3 regions of the Enterobacter chinensis genome follow, and region 1 is predicted to be linked to each of the others. Evidence: predicted binding sites of a transcription regulator. Region 1 holds the regulator's gene; each other region holds the start of a gene.
The links. The regulator PurR, encoded in region 1, represses purine synthesis genes. The targets are predictions, from matches to a motif close to CANGCAAACGTTTGCNTG.
Positions count from the first base shown of each region.

Region 2: the regulator PurR is predicted to act here: its motif matches at 3,049-3,066, upstream of galS (HTH-type transcriptional regulator GalS).
Region 3: the regulator PurR is predicted to act here: its motif matches at 2,859-2,876, upstream of glyA (serine hydroxymethyltransferase).

Region 1 covers NZ_JARDVI010000001.1:244,187-250,907, forward strand. Annotated here, with positions in the region: gene punC (purine nucleoside transporter PunC) at 269-1,468, opposite strand; gene punR (DNA-binding transcriptional activator PunR) at 1,584-2,495, shown strand; gene purR (HTH-type transcriptional repressor PurR) at 2,513-3,538, opposite strand; gene cydH (cytochrome bd-I oxidase subunit CydH) at 3,836-3,925, shown strand; gene PYW49_RS01285 (MFS transporter) at 4,089-5,255, shown strand; gene sodB (superoxide dismutase [Fe]) at 5,294-5,875, opposite strand; gene PYW49_RS01295 (C40 family peptidase) at 5,998-6,721, opposite strand, start outside.
Region 2 covers NZ_JARDVI010000004.1:366,302-373,022, reverse strand. Annotated here, with positions in the region: gene mglA (galactose/methyl galactoside ABC transporter ATP-binding protein MglA) at 1-544, opposite strand, end outside; gene mglB (galactose/glucose ABC transporter substrate-binding protein MglB) at 624-1,622, opposite strand; gene galS (HTH-type transcriptional regulator GalS) at 1,918-2,940, opposite strand; gene yeiB (DUF418 domain-containing protein YeiB) at 3,096-4,253, opposite strand; gene folE (GTP cyclohydrolase I FolE) at 4,272-4,940, opposite strand; gene PYW49_RS14415 (YbfB/YjiJ family MFS transporter) at 5,043-6,191, opposite strand; gene fghA (S-formylglutathione hydrolase) at 6,330-6,721, shown strand, end outside.
Region 3 covers NZ_JARDVI010000004.1:36,085-42,805, reverse strand. Annotated here, with positions in the region: gene PYW49_RS12930 (3-phenylpropionate MFS transporter) at 1-254, opposite strand, end outside; gene PYW49_RS12925 (DUF2569 domain-containing protein) at 371-862, opposite strand; gene PYW49_RS12920 (DoxX family protein) at 1,012-1,434, shown strand; gene glyA (serine hydroxymethyltransferase) at 1,489-2,742, opposite strand; gene hmpA (NO-inducible flavohemoprotein) at 3,047-4,237, shown strand; gene glnB (nitrogen regulatory protein P-II) at 4,297-4,635, opposite strand; gene glrR (two-component system response regulator GlrR) at 4,716-6,053, opposite strand; gene qseG (two-component system QseEF-associated lipoprotein QseG) at 6,040-6,721, opposite strand, start outside.

The DNA.
Region 1 (6,721 bases):
CCTTAAAACAGCGTAGACGCTTTTTTTGGTTTGTGAGAAATCTCACGGTAAATACCGCGAGGCTAGTATCCGACGTAGAACAGAGGAAGGGAGATAACCCTTGCCGAAATGCCTTCCATGGTAAAACGGGAGCACTCCGGCTCCCGTTAACACTTAATATTTATCGTATTTAATCGAACCAAATTTAGTATAGGCCTCAAAATTTGGTGATTCAATAGAAAATTCTTAGCAACCTAATCACTGAAAATTAACATGATTTCTGGCGCGATTATGCATGTGACGTTTCAACCTGAGCGCGGTTATCCTGCTCACGCTGCGCGGAGGCCTGCATACGATAGCCCATCACCGCCAGCGCAACGGTTACCAGCATCACGCTGGTGGTGGTCAGGAGCGGCGTGGCAATCAGCGCGGAGACCACCAGGCTTGCCAGGAAGCACAATCCCAGCTGCAGGGTGTTTTGCAGCGCGGCGGCGCGGCCAGTCGCCTGCGGGAATGGACGGAGTGCCTGTGCCACCACAATCGGGTAAATCGCCCCGTTCGCGACGGCCATTACGCAGAATGGAATCAAAATTTCAGCCAGACCGGCGCCCGGAATAAAGCCAACGGCCCAGGTCCCGATGACGCTTAACGCATAGAGCACCAACAGCCATGGCAGCATCTGCTGACCTTCCCATTTTTGCAGTGCCGCGCGACAGCCGTACCCACCCACCAGGAACGCGATGGTTTGCGGAACATAGCTTAGACCGATGGCCGCCGGGCTGTATCCCATATCGTGCAGAATGAATGGCGAGCCGGTGAGCCACGCGAAGAAGCTCGCCGAGCAGGCGGCATAGATCAGGACATTGCCGCGATACGCTTTGGTGCTCAGCAGGGAGGTGAAGGTAATCGGGTTTGCGTCAGCATCCGCCTCTTTTTTATGCGCGGGTTTGAGGGCAAACGCGGGCAGCATCAGTACCAGCGTGATGGCAAACAGCGTGGCAAAAATGGCCTGCCAGTCAAAATGTGCGAGGATCCAGCTACCCAGCAGCGGAGCAAGGGCAGGTGAGAGACCCACGAGCGGCATTATGGTGGCGAAAATACGGTTTGTGCGGTTAGCCGGGTAGTAGTCGGTGACCAGCGCCTGCCAGGTCACGGCCGCGGCACAGACGCCCACAGCCTGAATAAAGCGCAGCACCAGCAGCCAGGTGGCGTCGCGTACCCATAACATCCCCAGGCAGCCAACGGCAAAAATGGCCAGACCCAGCAGTAATACTGGTTTACGACCAAAGCGATCCGAGAGTGGTCCCCAGAGCAGCTGTGCGAAAGCAAAACCGGCTAGGAACAAACTCAGGCTGGCGCTGATGGCCGCGGCAGGCGTTTGCAAATCTTCCTGCATAGCGGCGAAAGCCGGCAGGTACATATCGGTGGCCAAAAAGCCCAGCACGCTTAAGCCGCCGAGCCAGACTAAAAAACCTTTCCTGGGTTGCATTATTTTATTCTCCTTAAGGAGGCAGGTGTACGTTGGCGCTGAGTGTAGGGAGTGCAAAGCCGCTTGTGAAACGCTAATATTTGGCGGGTGCATTCAAAAATTTTGCAGGCAGAAAATGTGGTCAGATTATTCTCTTGAAGTAGTCGATGCTGTCGCGCGTAACGGCAGCTTTAGCGGTGCGGCGCAGGAGTTGCACCGCGTCCCTTCGGCTATCAGCTACACCGTGCGTCAGCTTGAGGAATGGCTGGCGGTTCCGCTGTTTGAACGGCGACATCGTGATGTGGAATTAACGCCCGCAGGCGCGTGGTTTTTAAAGGAAGGGCGTTCTGTTATCAAAAAAATGCAGATCACCCGTGAACAGTGTCAGCAGATCGCTAACGGCTGGCGAGGACATCTTTCCATCGCGGTGGATAACATCGTTAAGCCGGATCGCACCCGGCAAATGCTCGTCGATTTCTATCGTCATTTCTCTGATGTCGAGCTGCGGGTCTCGCAGGAGGTGTTCAACGGCGTCTGGGATGCGCTGGCGGACGGCAGGGCAGAGATGGCGATTGGCGCCACGCAGGCGATCCCGGTCGGGGGGCGGTACGCCTTCCGAGATATGGGCATGCTGAGCTGGAAGTGCGTGGTGGCAAGCGATCATCCATTGGCGGCGATGGAAGGGCCGTTGAGCGACGATACATTACGCAACTGGCCGTCTCTGGTGCTGGAGGATACCTCGCGTTCATTGCCCAAGCGTATCACCTGGCTGCTGGATAACCAGCGGAGGGTGGTGGCACCTGACTGGGAATCGTCGGCAACGTGCCTCAGTGCCGGACTGTGCGTCGCGATGGTGCCCGTTCATTTTGCGCGCCCCAGAATCGATACCGGAGAATGGGTTGAACTGACGTTGGAGAATCCATTCCCGGATGCGGCCTGCTGCCTCACCTGGCAGCAAAGTGACGTCTCGCCCGCCATGGCGTGGCTTCTGGATTATCTGGGAGACAGCGAAACGCTTAACCGGGAATGGTTACGGGAGCCAGCGTAGCTGGCCCCGTAGAGCGATTAACGACGGTAGTCGCGGAACGGACCATCCGCTACGGAACGGCGTTCGATAAGGCGCGGGTGAACTTCAATGGACTGCGACTCTTCACGTTTGTTGACGATCCTGTCCATCAGCATATTGAAGGCCGTTTCGCCCAGCGAATCTTTCGGCTGGTGAATGGTGGTCAACGCTGGCGTGAAGTAACGCGCGTTACGCACGTTGTCATACCCGATCACGGAAATATCCTGCGGTACGCGCAGACCCAGTTCATCGGCTGCGCAGAGCGCGCCCATGGCCATGATGTCACCTCCGCAGAAAACGGCGGTCGGACGGTGCTGCTGGGAGACGATCTGCTGCATTGCGCGGTAGCCCGATTCCGGCTCAAAGTCACCCTGCACGATCCAGTTTTCCGGCACGTTGATCAGCGCTTCTTCCATCGCTTTCATGAAACCGGCCAGACGGCCCGCGCCGGTGTTGCGCTCCAGCGGACCCGGGATCACGCCAATCTCGCGGTGACCGCGTTCGATCAGGTAACGACCGGCCATATAGCCGCCTTCAAAGGCGTTATCGATGACGGAATCGGTGAAGTCCGCGCGCGCTTCGCCCCAGTCCATCACCACCATCGGAATATGGCGATACTCTTCCAGCATCGACAGCACGGATTCCGGATACTCGGAACACATCACCAGCAGACCATCAACGCGCTTTTGCGCCATCATCGACAGGTAGGCGCGCTGTTTTTCAATGCTGTTCCACGCGTTGCCCAGAATCAGGGTATAGCCTTTCTGGAAGCAGTTTTTCTCTACCGCTTCAATGATTTCGGCAAAATAGGCCGCTTCACTGCTGGTTGCCAGCAATCCAATGGACTTGGTGTGATTAACCTTCAGGCTACGCGCAACGGCACTTGGCGAATAGTGCAGCTCTTTGATCGCTGCCCAGACGGCATTGCGCGTCTCTTCCGCTACGAAGCGGGTTTTGTTAATAACATGTGATACGGTTGTAGTGGAAACGTTTGCGCGTTTTGCTACGTCTTTAATTGTTGCCATTAAATGTCACTCCAGACCATATCCTAAGCTCCTGAAAAACTTGAAGGTAAACGTTTGCCTTCTCTCACCCTTATTTCGCAATGTTGAGTTGCGGCACGCCGGGAAAACGACACGGGACGTCAGGAGGGGGTCAATGGCCGGTACGCTAATAAATTTAGCGTGGAATTTTGTCCTATCTTGATGAAAAGGGGAAGAGGTAAAGTGGTTATCAGTTTAAATCCAGGAAGATTTTTGACGTAAACTGTGCAAAAATGAGCAGGCTCACTTTTCGTGGGGGGATTAAAAGGAGAAAAATTGATGAGTTCCGATCTGAAGTTTTCGCTGTTCACCACCATTATTGTGCTGGCTCTGATTGTCGCTGCTGGTCTGACGGCTGCGCTGCACTGATTTACGCGGAGGGAGAGCGTTCTCCCTCCCGATCGCCCCGATTGTTACTTCTCATGCAAAAATCTTTTGCCATTTTGTTAACTTCTCATTTTTTGTGATTGATGTCATGCTTTCTGCTTCTTTGTTCTGTGTCACCACATGACACGGCATCCGGAGTTGACGCATGAAAATCAATTTTCCCCTGCTGGCCCTGGCGATTGGCGCTTTTGGGATTGGCACCACTGAATTCTCCCCGATGGGGTTACTGCCTGTTATTGCCCGGGGTGTGGACGTTTCGATCCCTGCTGCAGGCATGTTAATCAGCGCCTACGCTATTGGCGTAATGGTAGGGGCGCCGCTGATGACGCTTCTGCTTTCGCACCGCGCGCGTCGCAATGCGCTGATTTTCCTGATGGCGATTTTCACCCTGGGCAACGTGCTTTCCGCCATTTCGCCGGACTACACCACACTGATGCTGTCACGCATTCTGACAAGCCTTAACCACGGCGCGTTCTTTGGGCTGGGGTCGGTTGTGGCGGCAAGCGTGGTACCAAAGCACAAGCAGGCGAGCGCCGTGGCGACTATGTTTATGGGCCTGACGATTGCCAACATTGGCGGGGTGCCGGCGGCAACCTGGCTGGGAGAAGTGATTGGCTGGCGTATGTCCTTCCTGGCGACGGCCGGGCTGGGCGTGCTCGCGATGGTGGCACTGTTCTTCTCCTTGCCGAAAGGCAGCGCGGGGGAACGTCCTGACGTGCGCCGGGAACTGTCGGTGCTGATGCGCCCACAGGTGCTCTCCGCGCTGCTCACCACCGTGCTGGGGGCTGGGGCGATGTTCACCCTTTACACCTATATTTCGCCGGTATTGCATGACATCACCCACGCGACGCCTCTTTTTGTCACCGCAATGCTGGTGCTGATTGGCGTGGGCTTCTCGATTGGCAACTATCTCGGTGGGAAATTTGCCGACCGTTCCGTGAGCGGGACGCTGAAGGGTTTCTTAACTCTGCTGATTGTCATCATGATCGCCATTCCATGGCTGGCACGTAATGAGTATGGGGCCGCCGTTGCGATGGTCGTATGGGGTGCCGCTACCTTTGCTGTGGTTCCGCCGCTGCAGATGCGCGTAATGCGCGTCGCGCATGAGGCGCCTGGCCTCTCTTCTTCGGTCAATATTGGTGCCTTCAACCTGGGTAATGCGCTCGGTGCCGCGGCCGGTGGGGCCGTGATTTCAGGGGGACTGGGGTACAGCTTTGTGCCGGTGATGGGGGCAATCATTGCCACGCTCGGCCTGCTGCTGGTGATGATGTCGGGTCGTAAACAGCCAGAAGCAGCCTGCGCTGCTGAATAAACCAAAAACGCAGAAGGGCGAACCCTTCTGCGTGTCTCTTACGCGGCGAAGTTTTTCGCCACAAAGTCCCAGTTAACCAGCGCCCAGAAGTGCTCCAGGTAGTTCGGGCGCGCGTTACGGTAATCAATGTAGTAAGCGTGTTCCCAAACGTCCACGGTCATCAGCGGCTTAGCGCTGGTGGTCAGCGGGGTACCCGCGTTAGAAGTGGAAACGATAGCCAGTTTGCCATCAGCCTCTTTTACCAGCCACGTCCAGCCAGAGCCGAAGTTCTTGATAGCGGCATCGGTGAACTTCGCTTTGAAATCTGCGAAGCTGCCAAATGCGGCGTTAATGGCGGTAGCCAGTTCACCGGCAGGTTCGCCACCGGCATTCGGTGCCAGGCAGTGCCAGTAGAAGGTGTGGTTCCACACCTGAGCCGCGTTGTTAAATACGCCACCCTCTGAGCTGCGGACGATCTCTTCCAGCGTTTTGCCTTCAAAATCGGTGCCCTTGATCAGGTTGTTCAGGTTGGTGACGTACGTCTGGTGATGCTTGCCGTAATGATATTCCAGGGTTTCCGCAGAAATGTGCGGTGCCAGGGCGTCTTTTGCATACGGTAGTGCAGGTAATTCGAACGACATTGCTTCTCTCCTTATTGTATTTTGCGTTGCCAATAACCACACAGACAACAGGGACAGGATAGCAAATTGAAAGGGTATGCAAAAGAGGAACTTACCCTGCCACGAGCGCGGCAGGGCAGGGGTTAGCGAATGGTTTTTGGCGTCATCACGCGACGCGCGCCGACGTAATGACGTACCCAGTAGTCTTCGCTAAGTGAAGTGATCTGAATATCCTGGCCGCTACGCGGTGACTGGATGAATTTCCCGTTGCCGACATAAACGCCAACGTGGTCAGCTGTACCGCGGCCCTGAGTACGGAAGAACACCAGATCGCCGTTTTCCAGCTCACCACGGTCAACCGGGGAAGCATCGCGCAGATGGTACATCTCATTGGCGGTGCGAGGAATGCGGAACTTGACCAGATCTTTATAGGCGTAATAGACGAGGCCGCTGCAGTCAAAACCGGTACGCGGCGAACTGCCACCCCAGTGATAAGGTTTGCCAATCTGCCCCATCAGTTTGTTCATCGCGGTTTTTTGCGCTTTCTGTACGCGCACTTTATGCACTTCCGCAATTTTCGTGACTTTTGTGCACTTCGCTTTGTGGCCTTTACGCGTGATGCATTTTTCAGTAACGAGGTTAGCGGCGGTTAACGAAGTTTTATTTTTAGCGGTGTGGGCAGTGCGGGAAGATTTGGTTTTCGTCTTGCTGGAAGCTGTCTGTTTAGTCTGTGTGGGTGTTTTTTTCTTGTCGTTCTTAGCGGTGGTTTTTTTCTTACGTTCTGTGGCTTTCACCAGATGGTTTTTTTGTACAGCAGAATGCCGCGCCTGCTGAGAGGCGTTTGCCACTGGCGTGAAAGTGAGTGAT
Region 2 (6,721 bases), on a different contig from region 1:
CCGTTAATGACGATGTGGGTTCGTCCATGATGACGATTTTCGCATCATAGGAGAACGCCTTAGCAATTTCGATCATCTGCATTTGGGATACGGATAATGTTCCCACGCGGGCGCGCGGGTCAATATCAATATCCAGCTCATCGAAAATCGCTTTGGTATCGCGATACATTTTTTCCTGATCGACAAAGACACCTTTGGTTGGATAACGCCCCAACCACATGTTATCCATGACCGAACGCTGCAGTACCAGGTTTAATTCCTGGTGAACCATCGAGATACCGTTTTCCAGTGCTTCTTTCGCTGAATGGAAATCGATCTCTTTCCCCTGAAAAAGAATGCTGCCAGAATCTTTTTGATAGATCCCAAAAAGACATTTTAATAATGTTGATTTACCCGCACCGTTCTCACCCATCAACGCATGAATAGAGTGAGGACGAACTTTTAAATTAACATTATCGAGTGCCTTAACACCGGGAAATGACTTGTTGATACCGCTCATTTCCAACAGGTATTCACCGGATGACTGAGTAGTTGTGCTGACCATAATTATACCTTGTTGGCCTCGCATATCGCGTTATAAAAGGGCGCAACGAATTGCGCCCAGTGGAGACAGTACCGCTAACTTATTTACCGATAAACTCAGCCAGGTTGGACTGGTCTACGCCCACGTAAGGTACGCGAACGATTTTGTTTTCAATTTTCCAGCTGGTGCCATCTGCCGCGCCCTTGCCATCGGCCAGGTTTTTCGCCAGATCGAAGGTCGCTTTCGCCTGGTTGTTGGCATCGTTCAGCACGGTACCGGCCATCGCACCGGATTTAACCAGCGCCAGCGCTTCTGGCAGCGCATCCACACCAAATACCGGGATGGACGATTTATTGTGTGCTTTCAGCGCTTCTACCGCACCCATTGCCATCGCATCGTTGTTGGCAATAACCACTTCGATTTTGTTCGCGTTAGGGCCGGACAGCCACGCGTCCATCTTATCTTTTGCCTGAGCGGTATCCCACATTGCGGTATCTAACGCCAGCTGCTGGGTTTTCAGACCCTTGTCGTTCAGCTCTTTGATAACGTAAGTGGTACGCGCTTCAGCATCCGGGTGGCCAGGCTCGCCTTTCAGCAGAACGAACTGGATCTGACCATCTTTGTTCAGGTCCCAGTTCGGGTTCGCCGCCCAGTGTTTCGCGATCAGATCGCCCTGAATAATACCGGACTCTTTGGAGTCGGTACCCACGTAGAACGCTTTGTCATAGCTATCCAGCGCTTTACGGGAAGGTTCTTTGTTGAAGAAGACGATTGGCACATTCTGGCCGCGCGCTTTCTCAATAACCGTGCCTGCTGCAGCCGGGTCAACCAGGTTGATAGCCAGGGCTTTCACGCCTTTCGCCAGCAGAACGTCGATCTGGTCGTTCTGTTTGGACTGGTCATTCTGGGAGTCATTCATCAGCAGCTGAACGTCTGGCGCTGCTTTAGCATCTTTCTCAATTGCTTTACGCACAACAGACATGAAGTTGTCGTCGTATTTATAGATGGTCACACCAATACGGGTATCTGCAGCGTGCGCTGCTGCACCAAAAAGCATGCTTGCCATTACAGCAGACAGGGTCAACACCTTCTTATTCATGGTATCTCCGGTTTTTTTTATGCAGGGTAGTTCTTGTGAATAACGATCGGCGGGCAGGTGTTAATAAAACGTTACTGACAGCCGAAGTTCACTTATAAAATTTCTATCTTCCGTGTTCGGTAACGCTCCAGAAATGCGTTTTATTCGTTGTTTGCGGCACATTGGCTATAGTGAAAGTGAATAATCACTGTTACATAGCGTTTCAGCCCCTAAAACGCTGACATCATAGTCAGCGCCTTGTTAAGATACTGTGAATTTACTCACAGATTGAAAACGGTTACATCACCTCATGTAATCAGTTAGTGATCGGAACCACAATTTGCCGGGCCGCGACGGAGTGACGACGTACTAAAGTCGGCATGAAACAATGTGTTGCCCCCGGATCCAGCAGCCCTGCCGCCCCCTGTAACGCCAGCTCAGTCGCCAGTTTAGCCATAGAGGCTATGGGGTAACGCACCGTTGTCAGCTGCGGGTCGGTGTAACGGGCAATTGGAATATCGTCAAAGCCGATGAGTGATAAATGCTGTGGCACCGCAATGCCGTTATCTTTCAATGCCGTCAGGGCGCCAGCCGCCATGCTGTCGTTATAGGCAAACACCGCGGTAAGCTGCAGATTGCGGCCCAGCAACTCCACCATGGCCGCCTCACCGCCCTGCATGTCCGGCGTGCCGGTCCCAGTCCAGCTGTCTGATGGCGTAATGCCGTGCTCTTTCAGGGCGTTTTGCCACCCCTCGCGCCGCAGTTCGTCATCTTCAATCTGATGGCTGGAGGCCAGATAACCGATCCGCTGATGCCCGTTGTTAATGAGCATTTTCGTGGCCATCATTGCGCCACTGACGTTATCCAGCCCGACGCAGCGATGGGCGTAGCCCGGGACGATGCGGTTGATCAGCACCATGCCCGGGATCTGATCCATAAACCCGATTAACTCTTCGTCGCTCAGGGCTTTTGAGTGGACAATCAAAGCGTTACAGCGCTGGCGGATCAGCACTTCGATGGCATAGCGTTCTTTTTCCGCCTCATGATAGCTATTGCCGATCAGGACGTATTTCTGGTGCTGCTGGGCGACCACATCAACCGCTTTCACCAGCGCGCCGAAAAAGGCATCGGAGACATCCATCACCACCACGCCGATGGTGTCGCTGACCTGCGTCGCAAGCGCCTGGGCATTGGCATTTGGCCGGTACCCAAGCTGGGTCACGGCTTTCATTACTGTTTCACGGGTTTCAGGGCTGACCAGCGCGCTGTTGTTCAGCACGCGCGAAACGGTAGCCACAGAAACGCCCGCCTGACGGGCGACGTCACGAATGGTGATCATATTCACCATCCTTCAAAGGATTGCAGCAACTCACAGACACCCCCTGTGTTTAGCAAGGTGGCTATTTTGGCAGTGAGAGAAAGGGGACTACGTGAAGAAGCTCACACTCATGAAAACGCTTACATCCGTTTTGTTAATGATTGTGATCCAGATCGTTATCTGGATGTGTTTTTCAATGATACCCCTGAAGCATGTGCGGTTAACTGACGCCACACCCACTCCAGCGGCCCCTGGCGAAAATAACGTAGCCAGAGAACAGAAAACGCCAGGTTCACTACCCAGACCGGGATAACAAACGCCAGCAGCGCGAGGCGGTCGAATTTCATAAACAGACCAAAGCGATAGAAAAGCGTGGTGCATATCAGCGTTTGCAGGAGGTAATTGCTTAACGCCATGCGACCCACGCAGGCGATAGCGCTGACAATCCACAGGCGAGAAAGCGTTGGCCAGAAGCCATAGATCAGCGCTGCGTAGCCGATAGTCTGGAACGGTGCGCTCAGTTCGCGCGGCACCTGCAGCAGGAAAGCGCACCAGCGGTAATCCCAGTGGAGGTGCCACTGAGCAATCACCGCCGGGAGGTTAATCAACACGCCAAGCAGCACCAGGCCCGCGCCCGTGCGGCGATAGTGGCGCAGGCTGAATTCGCCTTTCAGCCAGCCGGTGCGCATCAGTGACGCGCCCATCAGCATCATTCCCGCCAGCTGCCAGCCGTATTGCGCGCCCAGCGCAAGGAGGTTATCTCCCAGCATATCCGCACGATTGCTTATCGCTTCCGTACCGCCTTTCAGCTTCCAGTATTGCTCGTACTGCAGGTTAGCGGCATCCGGGATCCAGGAACGGCTTGTCGCCTCGCCAGAGATCATTCCTAACAGCAGCAGTACCCCAAGCCCCATGACATAAAGCATCACACCGGTGTTAAACAGGCTTTTTACGCTGTTCGCGTCGCGAATGAGGCGCCAGCAGATGAGCCCGACTAACCCATAAGCGAGAAGAATATCGCCGTCCCAGAAGAACAGGCCGTGGATAAAGCCGAGGAGAACCAGCAGCGTCAGGCGCGACTGTATCCAGCGCGTTCCGCGTTTGAGGAGCAACTGCAGGCCTGCGCCAAACAGCAGGGCAAAGAGCGTGAGGAATTTGACCTGTGCGAAGAGATCGAGGACTGCCCATGTCCAGGCATCACTGCGTGTGATGTCGCCATACCACGCAGGATTGAGATAAGCCGCCTTCGGCAGACCGAAGGCGCTAATATTAAGCAGCAGGATACCGAGAATGGCGACGCCGCGAACAAAATCGAGCGTGACGTTTCGCTCCATGGTCCCTGCCCTGTCCGATTAGTTGTGGTGACGTACAGCGCGCAGGAACTCCTGGCGGGTATTCTGGCTCGATTTAAACAGACCACCCAGCGAGGTTGTTGTGGTCGCGCTGGTGGCATCACGCACGCCGCGCGCTTTCACGCAGTAGTGAACCGCGTCGATAGAGACAGCCACGTTATTGGTGCCCAGCAGCGTTTGCAGCGCGGTCAGGATCTGCTGCGTCAGACGCTCCTGCACCTGCGGACGCTGAGCAAAGAACTGCACGATGCGGTTGATCTTCGACAGGCCAATCACCGTATCTTTTGGGATATACGCCACGGTCGCTTTACCGTCGATGGTGACGAAATGGTGTTCGCAGGTGCTGGTCAGCGTGATATCGCGTACCGTGACCATCTCGTCCACCTTCATCTTATTTTCGATGACGGTGATTTTCGGGAAGTTGGCGTAATCCAGGCCGGAGAAAATTTCGTCGACGTACATTTTTGCGATACGGTGCGGCGTCTCCATCAGACTGTCGTCACTCAGATCGAGATTCAGCAGCTCCATGATATCGGTCATATGACCGGCAATCAGACGCTTGCGGGTTTCATTGTCCAGATCCTGAACGGGTGGACGCAGTGGCGTTTCAAGACCGCGCGCAACCAGGGCTTCGTGGACCAGGGCAGCTTCTTTACTGAGTGATGACATTTTGTTCTCCTGCAGGTGTGGCGTCTTTTGCCCTCGTTGTGGCAAAAGTATGCGCTCATTGTGCGTGAGGCCGCGCACATAATCCAGTATTCACGACGATAATTATTGCAATTGCTGTTGCCTTTCAGCGTGACGATTCCAGACCAGGGCCCCCCCGACGAACAGTGCAACACCCGCGAGGCCCAGCGCAGGCTCCAGCCGGTGGGTAAGCCAGGTCGAAAACGCCGAGGTCACCGGCCCCACCAGTTGCCCAATCGCATACCCGGTGGTAAGCAGTCCAGCCATGTACCGCGTGTGGTTCGGTGCCAGCTCGCGACCGTATAAAAGCGAGAGCTGAACGGCGCAGAGGAACCCACCGCCAACCAGTAGCCCCCCCGTCAGCAATCCGCCTATTCCCGGCAGCAGCCAGGCCGCCAGTACCCCAGCCCCCTGTAACCACAACACAATAGCCAGCCTGCGGTTAGCCGTTGAGGTGTGGCGCAACAGAATGCTGAGCGCAATCCCCACCACGGCGGCGATACCAAAAATAGGCCAGACAAACTGGGCAAACAGGCTGCCGGGAAAACGTACGGCCGCCATCTGCGATAAGAAGGTCGCCGGCAGAATATAACCAAACCCGGCCAGGCTGTAGCTCCAGACCAGACGCTTTAAATCCGCCGTCAGCACCAGCGGCTCCGGCGCGGTCCCTGGTCGATGGAGTTGACCGGCTCGCGGCAGGTAGCGCGCCACCAGCACAATCAGCACCAGCGCCAGCACGCCGTAGATTTGCCATGCCGCCCCGGCCGAAAGGGATTTCGCCTGGATATACACGGCGAGCAACCCGCTCAGGGCAATTCCCGCGCCCGGGCCGGCAAACACGGCAGCGCTCAGACCCGGTTTACCCAGTTGCCCCAGCCGCTCGTTAGTCCATGCGGCAATAAGCACCATTGACCAGCCGCTCATGCAGCCAATCACAAAGCGCAGCAGGCCGTGCACGATGGCGTTATCCGCCGCGGCGGAGAGCAGCGTCAGCGCCACCGCGCCAGTGATGCCAAGCCAGAGGCGCGTTTCAACAAAGCGGTGGGCGCGCATCGCATCCCATGCGCCCACCAGATAGCCCAGATAATTCATCGCCGCGACCAGACCCGCGCTGGTCAACGTAAGCTGCCCGGCAGCAATCATTAGCGGCACCTGAGGCGTAAAGGCAAAACGCCCGATTCCCATTGCCACCACCAGAACGACAAACCCACTGAGCGCAATACGCAGCGCCATGACGGCTCCAAATGTTAAAGAAAAGTAAATTTATGATGCAGCATCTCGCCGTCCGGCGAAAGTGAAAGTTACTCACAGGTCAATGAAAACGCTGTATTATGGATGTTATGAATGCGCATTCTCATTAAGGAGCCCTGCATGGAACTGCTCGAAGAGCACCGTTGTTTTGAAGGTCGACAGCAGCGCTGGCGGCACGACTCCACCGTTCTGAACTGTGCGATGACGTTCAGCATTTTTCTGCCCCCGACGGAAAACCCTCCGGTTCTGTTCTGGCTTTCAGGCCTGACCTGCAACGACGAAAACTTCACCACTAAAGCAGGTGCACAGCGTATTGCCGCCGAGCTGGGCATTGCACTGGTGATGCCAGACACCAGCCCGCGTGGCGATGATGTGGCCGACGATGCAGGATACGATCTGGGTAAAGGTGCCGGCTTTTATCTGAATGCGACCGTGCAGCCCTGGGCGCGCCACTACCGCATGTATGACTACATTCGTGACGAGCTGCCTGCGCTGATTCAGGCGGAGTTTGC
Region 3 (6,721 bases), on a different contig from region 1:
GCCACAAAGACCAGCGTCAGCAGCGCAAGAATACGCACAGCCTTGATCAGTAAGGAGGGATCGCTGACGCGCGGGGCAATCAGCAGGCTGCCGAGGAAACGCGCCACCAGCCCGGCCCCCAGCAGGACACCGATGGTCTCGGGAGTCAGGCCGATACCCTTGAGCCAGACGCTCCAGAAGGGCAGAAAAATACCGTAGCTAAAGAAATAGGTGAAATAACTGAGCGCCAGCCAGCGCGTGGAATGCAAGACCATGAATCCCTCCCGAAATCGAGGCCATAGTCTGGCGTTAAATCAAAGCCTGCGCAAGCAACTATTAACAAGTGAATAACACACACATTTTACAGGGCCATAAAGGCCCTGCACAACATCTAGCGAACAAAGACCTGATTAATGCGTTTGGAAACCAGGAAGTAGGGGATCCAGATCGATGCGCCAACAATGGAGGAAAGCGCATTGCGAATATCAGCCGTATCCAGCCTTGCGTCGAAGACCCAGGCAGGTATGCCCACAAAATAGAGCATAAAGACAACGCCCATTAAATAGTAGGGAATGATGATCTTACGGATAGCCGACTTTCTTTTAAAGAAATACCAGCCCGCGGCCGCGGTCAGAACCAAATCAATTATCATCACCGCGATACCCACCGCTCCAAACAGGTTAATTCCCCCTGACTGGAAAAAGTGGAACACCGCAGCAAAGTAATTCCATGCTCCAATGGGCGTCATGATGAGGTTAATCGCCAGGCCCGCCGCCGGGAGATAAAGCAGCCCGTTAATTTTCTTTTCATCTGCGCTCTCACACTGATTGCACAGCCCGGATTCTTTATTTGCCTCTTCTTGCTGACATGATATGCACTGCATAAATTTCCCTTGCCAAAGAAAAGAGACAATTTTACACGAAGTCAGAATTTAACATCACGCCAAAGCCTGATTTATTAAGAAAAGCTGAATGGAAGACAATGGATTTGTGTATTAATTTTAGATTGGGTCCCCTCAAAAATGAGCCAGCTATGAACACTCTACGTTATTTAGATTTCGGTCAGTCACGTCACCTGCTGCTGTTGATTGGCCGCATCGCGCTTGTCGTGCTGTTTATTATCTTTGGTTATCCAAAACTGACGGGGTTTAGCGGCACCGTACAATATATGACCTCGCTGGGCACGCCGATGCCCATGCTGGCGGCCATTATTGCGGTGGTTATGGAAGTGCCTGCCGCCATCCTGATCGTACTGGGCTTTTTCACCCGCCCTCTCGCGGTACTGTTTGTGTTTTACACGCTGGGCACCGCGGTAATAGGTCATCACTACTGGGATATGACCGGTGATGCGGTTGTGCCGAATATGATTAACTTCTACAAGAATATCAGTATTGCGGGCGCTTTTATTTTACTGGCCATCGTAGGTCCCGGTGCCATTTCCCTGGACCGGCGTTAAGCCATAAAAAAAGGCCGCAAGCGCGGCCTTTTTTATTTCTGCACAGCAGAGGAATTATGCGTATACCGGGAAGCGTGCGCAGATATCCAGAACTTTACCTTTAACGCGCTCGATAACCGCTTCGTCATTGATGTTGTCCAGAACGTCACACATCCAGCCTGCCAGTTCTTTCACTTCCGCTTCTTTAAAGCCGCGGCGAGTCACAGCCGGAGAACCGATACGGATACCGGAAGTCACAAACGGGCTCTTCGGATCGTTTGGCACGCTGTTTTTGTTCACGGTGATGTTGGCGCGGCCCAGGGCTGCGTCAGCTTCTTTACCGGTCAGGTTTTTATCAACCAGATCCAGCAGGAACAGGTGGTTTTCAGTACCGCCAGACACCACTTTGTAGCCACGGTTCAGGAACACTTCCACCATCGCTTTGGCGTTCTTAGCAACCTGCTGCTGGTAAACTTTGAACTCTGGCTCCATCGCTTCTTTCAGTGCTACCGCTTTTGCCGCGATAACGTGCATCAGAGGGCCGCCCTGCGCGCTTGGGAACACAGCGGAGTTCAGTTTTTTGTAGAGCTCTTCATCACCGCCTTTCGCCAGGATCAGGCCACCGCGTGGACCCGCCAGGGTTTTGTGAGTGGTGGTGGTCACAACGTGAGCATGTGGAACCGGGTTCGGGTAAACGCCTGCGGCAATCAGACCGGCAACGTGCGCCATGTCGACGAACAGGTAAGCGCCGATGCTGTCTGCGATTTCACGCATTTTTGCCCAGTCAACGATACCGGAATAAGCAGAGAAACCACCGATGATCATCTTCGGCTTGTGCTCTTTGGCCTGCTTAGCCATGTCTTCGTAATCAATTTTACCGGACTCATCAATACCGTAAGGGATGATGTTGTACAGTTTACCGGAGAAGTTAACCGGGGAGCCGTGAGTCAGGTGGCCGCCCTGCGCCAGGTTCATACCCAGAACGGTATCGCCCGGTTGCAGCAGCGCAGTGTAGACCGCGAAGTTAGCCTGAGAGCCAGAGTGCGGCTGGACGTTCGCGTAGTCAGCGCCAAAGAGTTCTTTCGCACGGTCGATAGCGAGCTGCTCAACGATATCAACGTACTCGCAACCGCCGTAATAGCGTTTGCCTGGGTAACCTTCAGCATATTTGTTGGTCAGCTGAGAACCCTGCGCCTGCATAACGCGCGGGCTGGTGTAGTTTTCGGAGGCGATCAGTTCGATGTGCTCTTCCTGACGTACTTTTTCCTGCTCCATAGCCTGCCACAGTTCGGCATCATAATCGGCAATGTTCATTTCACGCTTTAACATCCGCATCTCCTGACTCAGCTAACAAGTAAATTTTGGCCTGAAAAGGCAGTCCTGTTGGACGACGGGCAACAGTATAACTGATTAGTTCTGTGATAACAGGTCTTGACAAACGATTTTACGCAAACGTTTTCCTTCACGCCACGCAAGGGTTTGAGGAATAAAGCCCTCGCCATTTTCAGCGGATTTCTTTTCAGGTTTGTGATGCATATTTTTCATCTTGCAAAGAACCATTTACAACGCAGGGGTATTTTTTATAAGATGCATTTAAAATACATCATTAAAGTCACATCAGAAGGAAGCTGCTATGCTCGACGCTCAAACCATCGCTACCGTTAAAGCCACCATTCCCCTGCTGGTGGAAACCGGTCCTAAACTGACCGCCCATTTCTACGATCGCATGTTCACGCATAACCCGGAGCTCAAAGAGATTTTCAACATGAGCAACCAGCGTAACGGCGATCAGCGCGAAGCCCTGTTCAACGCCATCGCGGCCTACGCCAGCAATATAGAGAATCTGGCTGCGCTGCTGCCCGCGGTGGAAAAAATTGCCCAGAAACATACCAGCTTCCAGATCAAACCCGAGCAGTACAACATTGTGGGCGGTCACCTGCTGGCAACGCTGGACGAAATGTTCAGCCCGGGTCAGGAGGTTCTGGACGCATGGGGCAAAGCCTACGGCGTGCTGGCAAACGTATTTATCAACCGTGAAGCACAGATCTACAGCGAAAACGCCGGCAAGAAAGGTGGCTGGGAAGGAACCCGCGCGTTCCGCATCGTTGAGAAAACGCCGCGCAGCGCATTGATCACCAGCTTCGAATTTGAGCCGGTGGACGGTCAGCCGGTGGCCGATTATCAGCCAGGGCAGTATCTGGGCGTGTGGCTCAAACCTGAAGGTTTCCCGCACCAGGAAATCCGTCAGTATTCCCTCACCCGCAAGCCTAACGGAAAAGGCTATCGCATTGCGGTGAAGCGCGAGGACGGCGGTCAGGTATCCACCTGGCTGCACAACGAGGCTAAGGCGGGTGACGTGGTCCATCTGGCCGCACCTGCCGGCGACTTCTTTATGACCGTTGAAACGACTACGCCAGTCACGCTGATCTCCGCAGGTGTGGGTCAAACGCCAATGCTGGCGATGCTGGATACGCTTGCGGCATCACAGCACAGCGCCCAGGTAAACTGGTTCCACGCCGCCGAGAACGGTGATGTCCATGCCTTCGCTGATGAAGTCAACGCGCTGGCGGCGGGACTGCCACGCTTTACCGCACATACCTGGTATCGCCTGCCGACGGAAACCGACCGCGCCGCCGCTCGCTTTGACAGCGAAGGGCTGATGGATTTAAGCAAACAAGAAGGGGCGTTCAGCGCGCCGGATATGCAGTTCTACGTCTGTGGGCCAGTGGCGTTTATGCAGTATGCCGCGAAGCAGCTGGTGGAACTGGGCGTGGATAAAGACAACATTCACTACGAATGTTTCGGGCCTCATAAGGTGCTGTAACGCAAAAAGCCCCTCGTTCGAGGGGCTTTTTTTCGCCGGGTGGCGGCTGCGAAATCTATTTAAATCGCGGCGTCGTCTTCTTCGCCGGTACGGATACGGATCACGCGCGCCACGTCAAAGACGAAGATTTTACCGTCGCCAATTTTGCCCGTCTGCGCCGTGCGGATAATGGTATCCACACAGGTGTCCACGATATCGTCGCTCACCACGATTTCAATTTTTACTTTCGGCAGAAAGTCCACCATGTACTCTGCGCCACGGTAAAGCTCGGTGTGGCCTTTCTGACGACCAAAACCTTTCACTTCCGTCACGGTCATCCCGGTGATGCCGACTTCCGCCAGCGCTTCACGCACGTCATCCAGTTTGAAAGGTTTAATAATCGCATCAATCTTTTTCATGGTGGGTCCTTAAACGCTTGCCTGTAAGCTGCCTCGTAATCGATTGCCCACAGTATCATATTCAATCGAATTTTGCGGTACTACTCTTTAAAATCGTTGGCTTCAAGCTCATGACGCGACAGCAGCTTGTAGAACTCGGTGCGGTTGCGTCCGGCCATGCGCGCCGCATGGGTCACGTTGCCTTTGGTTATCTGCAATAGCTTGCGAAGATAGTTAAGCTCGAACTGATTCCGCGCTTCGGCAAACGTCGGCAGCGCCGTGTTTTCCCCTTCCAGCGCCTGCTCCACCAGCGCGTCGCTGATAACCGGTGAGGAGGTCAGCGCCACGCACTGCTCAATCACGTTGACCAGCTGACGCACGTTCCCCGGCCAGCTTGCGGTCATCAGCCGTTTCATCGCATCAGTGGAAAACGCACGCACGAACGGTTTATGACGATCGGCCGCCTGGCGCAAAAGATGGTTCGCCAGCAGCGGAATGTCTTCCGCGCGTTCGGCCAGCGCCGGGATCTTCAGGTTTACGACGTTCAGACGGTAGTAGAGATCTTCGCGAAACTCGTTGCGGGCCATCACTTTTGGCAGATCGCGGTGCGTTGCCGAAATAATACGCACGTTAATATCGATGTCGCGATTGCTGCCCAGCGGGCGGACTTTTCGCTCCTGCAACACGCGCAGCAGTTTGACCTGCAGCGGAGCAGGCATGTCACCAATCTCGTCCAGGAAAAGTGTGCCACCTTCCGCGGCCTGGAACAGCCCTTCCCGGCTGCTTACCGCGCCGGTAAATGCGCCGCGGGCATGCCCAAACAGTTCAGATTCGAGCAGCTGCTCCGGCAGCGCGCCGCAGTTGATCGCAATAAAGGCGTTTTTGCTGCGCGGGCTGGCGTTATGGATCGCCTGCGCCAGGATCTCTTTCCCGGTTCCGCTCTGGCCGTTGATGAGCACGCTAACGTCCGACTGTGCCACCATCCGGGCCTGTTCGAGCAAACGCAGCATAATGGGGCTGCGGGTGACGATAGACTCCCTCCACGCTTCATCACCCGCCGGGGCGGCATGTTCCAGCGCGCTGTCGATAGCTTTATAAAGCGCATCTTTGTCCACCGGCTTGGTCAGAAAGCTGAACACCCCCTGCTGCGTCGCCGCAACCGCATCCGGGATCGAACCGTGCGCCGTCAGGATAATCACGGGCATTCCCGGCTGCTGCTTCTGGATCTCCGCGAACAGCTGCAGGCCGTCCATTTCGTCCATCCGCAGGTCGCTTATCACCAGATCGATTTTCTCGCGGCTGAGGATCTTCAGCCCTTCCAGCCCGCTTTCAGCGGTTACGACGCTGTAGCCTTCACTCACCAGACGCATCCCCAGCAGCTTTAACAGCCCGGGATCGTCATCCACCAGTAAGAGATGGGCAGGTTTACGGCTCGTCATGCTTCACATCCTCTTGTTTCGGCGTATCGCTGTCCGGTGCAGCGGATGAACTCCCCGGCTGATATTTACGCGACGAGAGCTGTCTTTCGATATCGGTCAGGTTTTCCAGCTTACGCGTCGTAGTATCCAGCTGCGTACGCAAATGCTGTTGCTGTTGACGCAGCGTATCAAGCTCGCTGTCGGTGGCCTGTTGCAGCTTGCTGTAGCGGGAGCGTTCTTCAGATAGCTGAAGCTGTAACGTCTGCCCATCGCGCCAGAGCTGGTAGACCGGGCGTACCTGTACCGGAAGATTGACCACAAACGTGTCCAGTCGGGTCACATTGGCGCGGCGTTCAATGGGGGTTATTTTTGCATCTGCCAGTAAAATGCCGCGCTTGAAAGCGTCCTGCCAGGTGTCGTCATCCAGCATCGCCGCTTTCGAGCGGGCGTCTACTGGCGCAAGACGCTGGGCGCAGTCTATTCCACGCAGCCAGAACAGCGGGTTGCTTTCGACATCATGGCCTGACAGGTTCCAGATATCGTCACAGCGGGTTGAGAGGAAATCTGCCAGCTGATTATCGGGCCATTTATCTTCTTGTTTACCGCTGATCGCACTTTGCGGCACATGGGAAACGCAGCCTGCCAGAAATAAACAGGGCAGACCCAGGCGAAGCGTGTTGCTGGAAAAC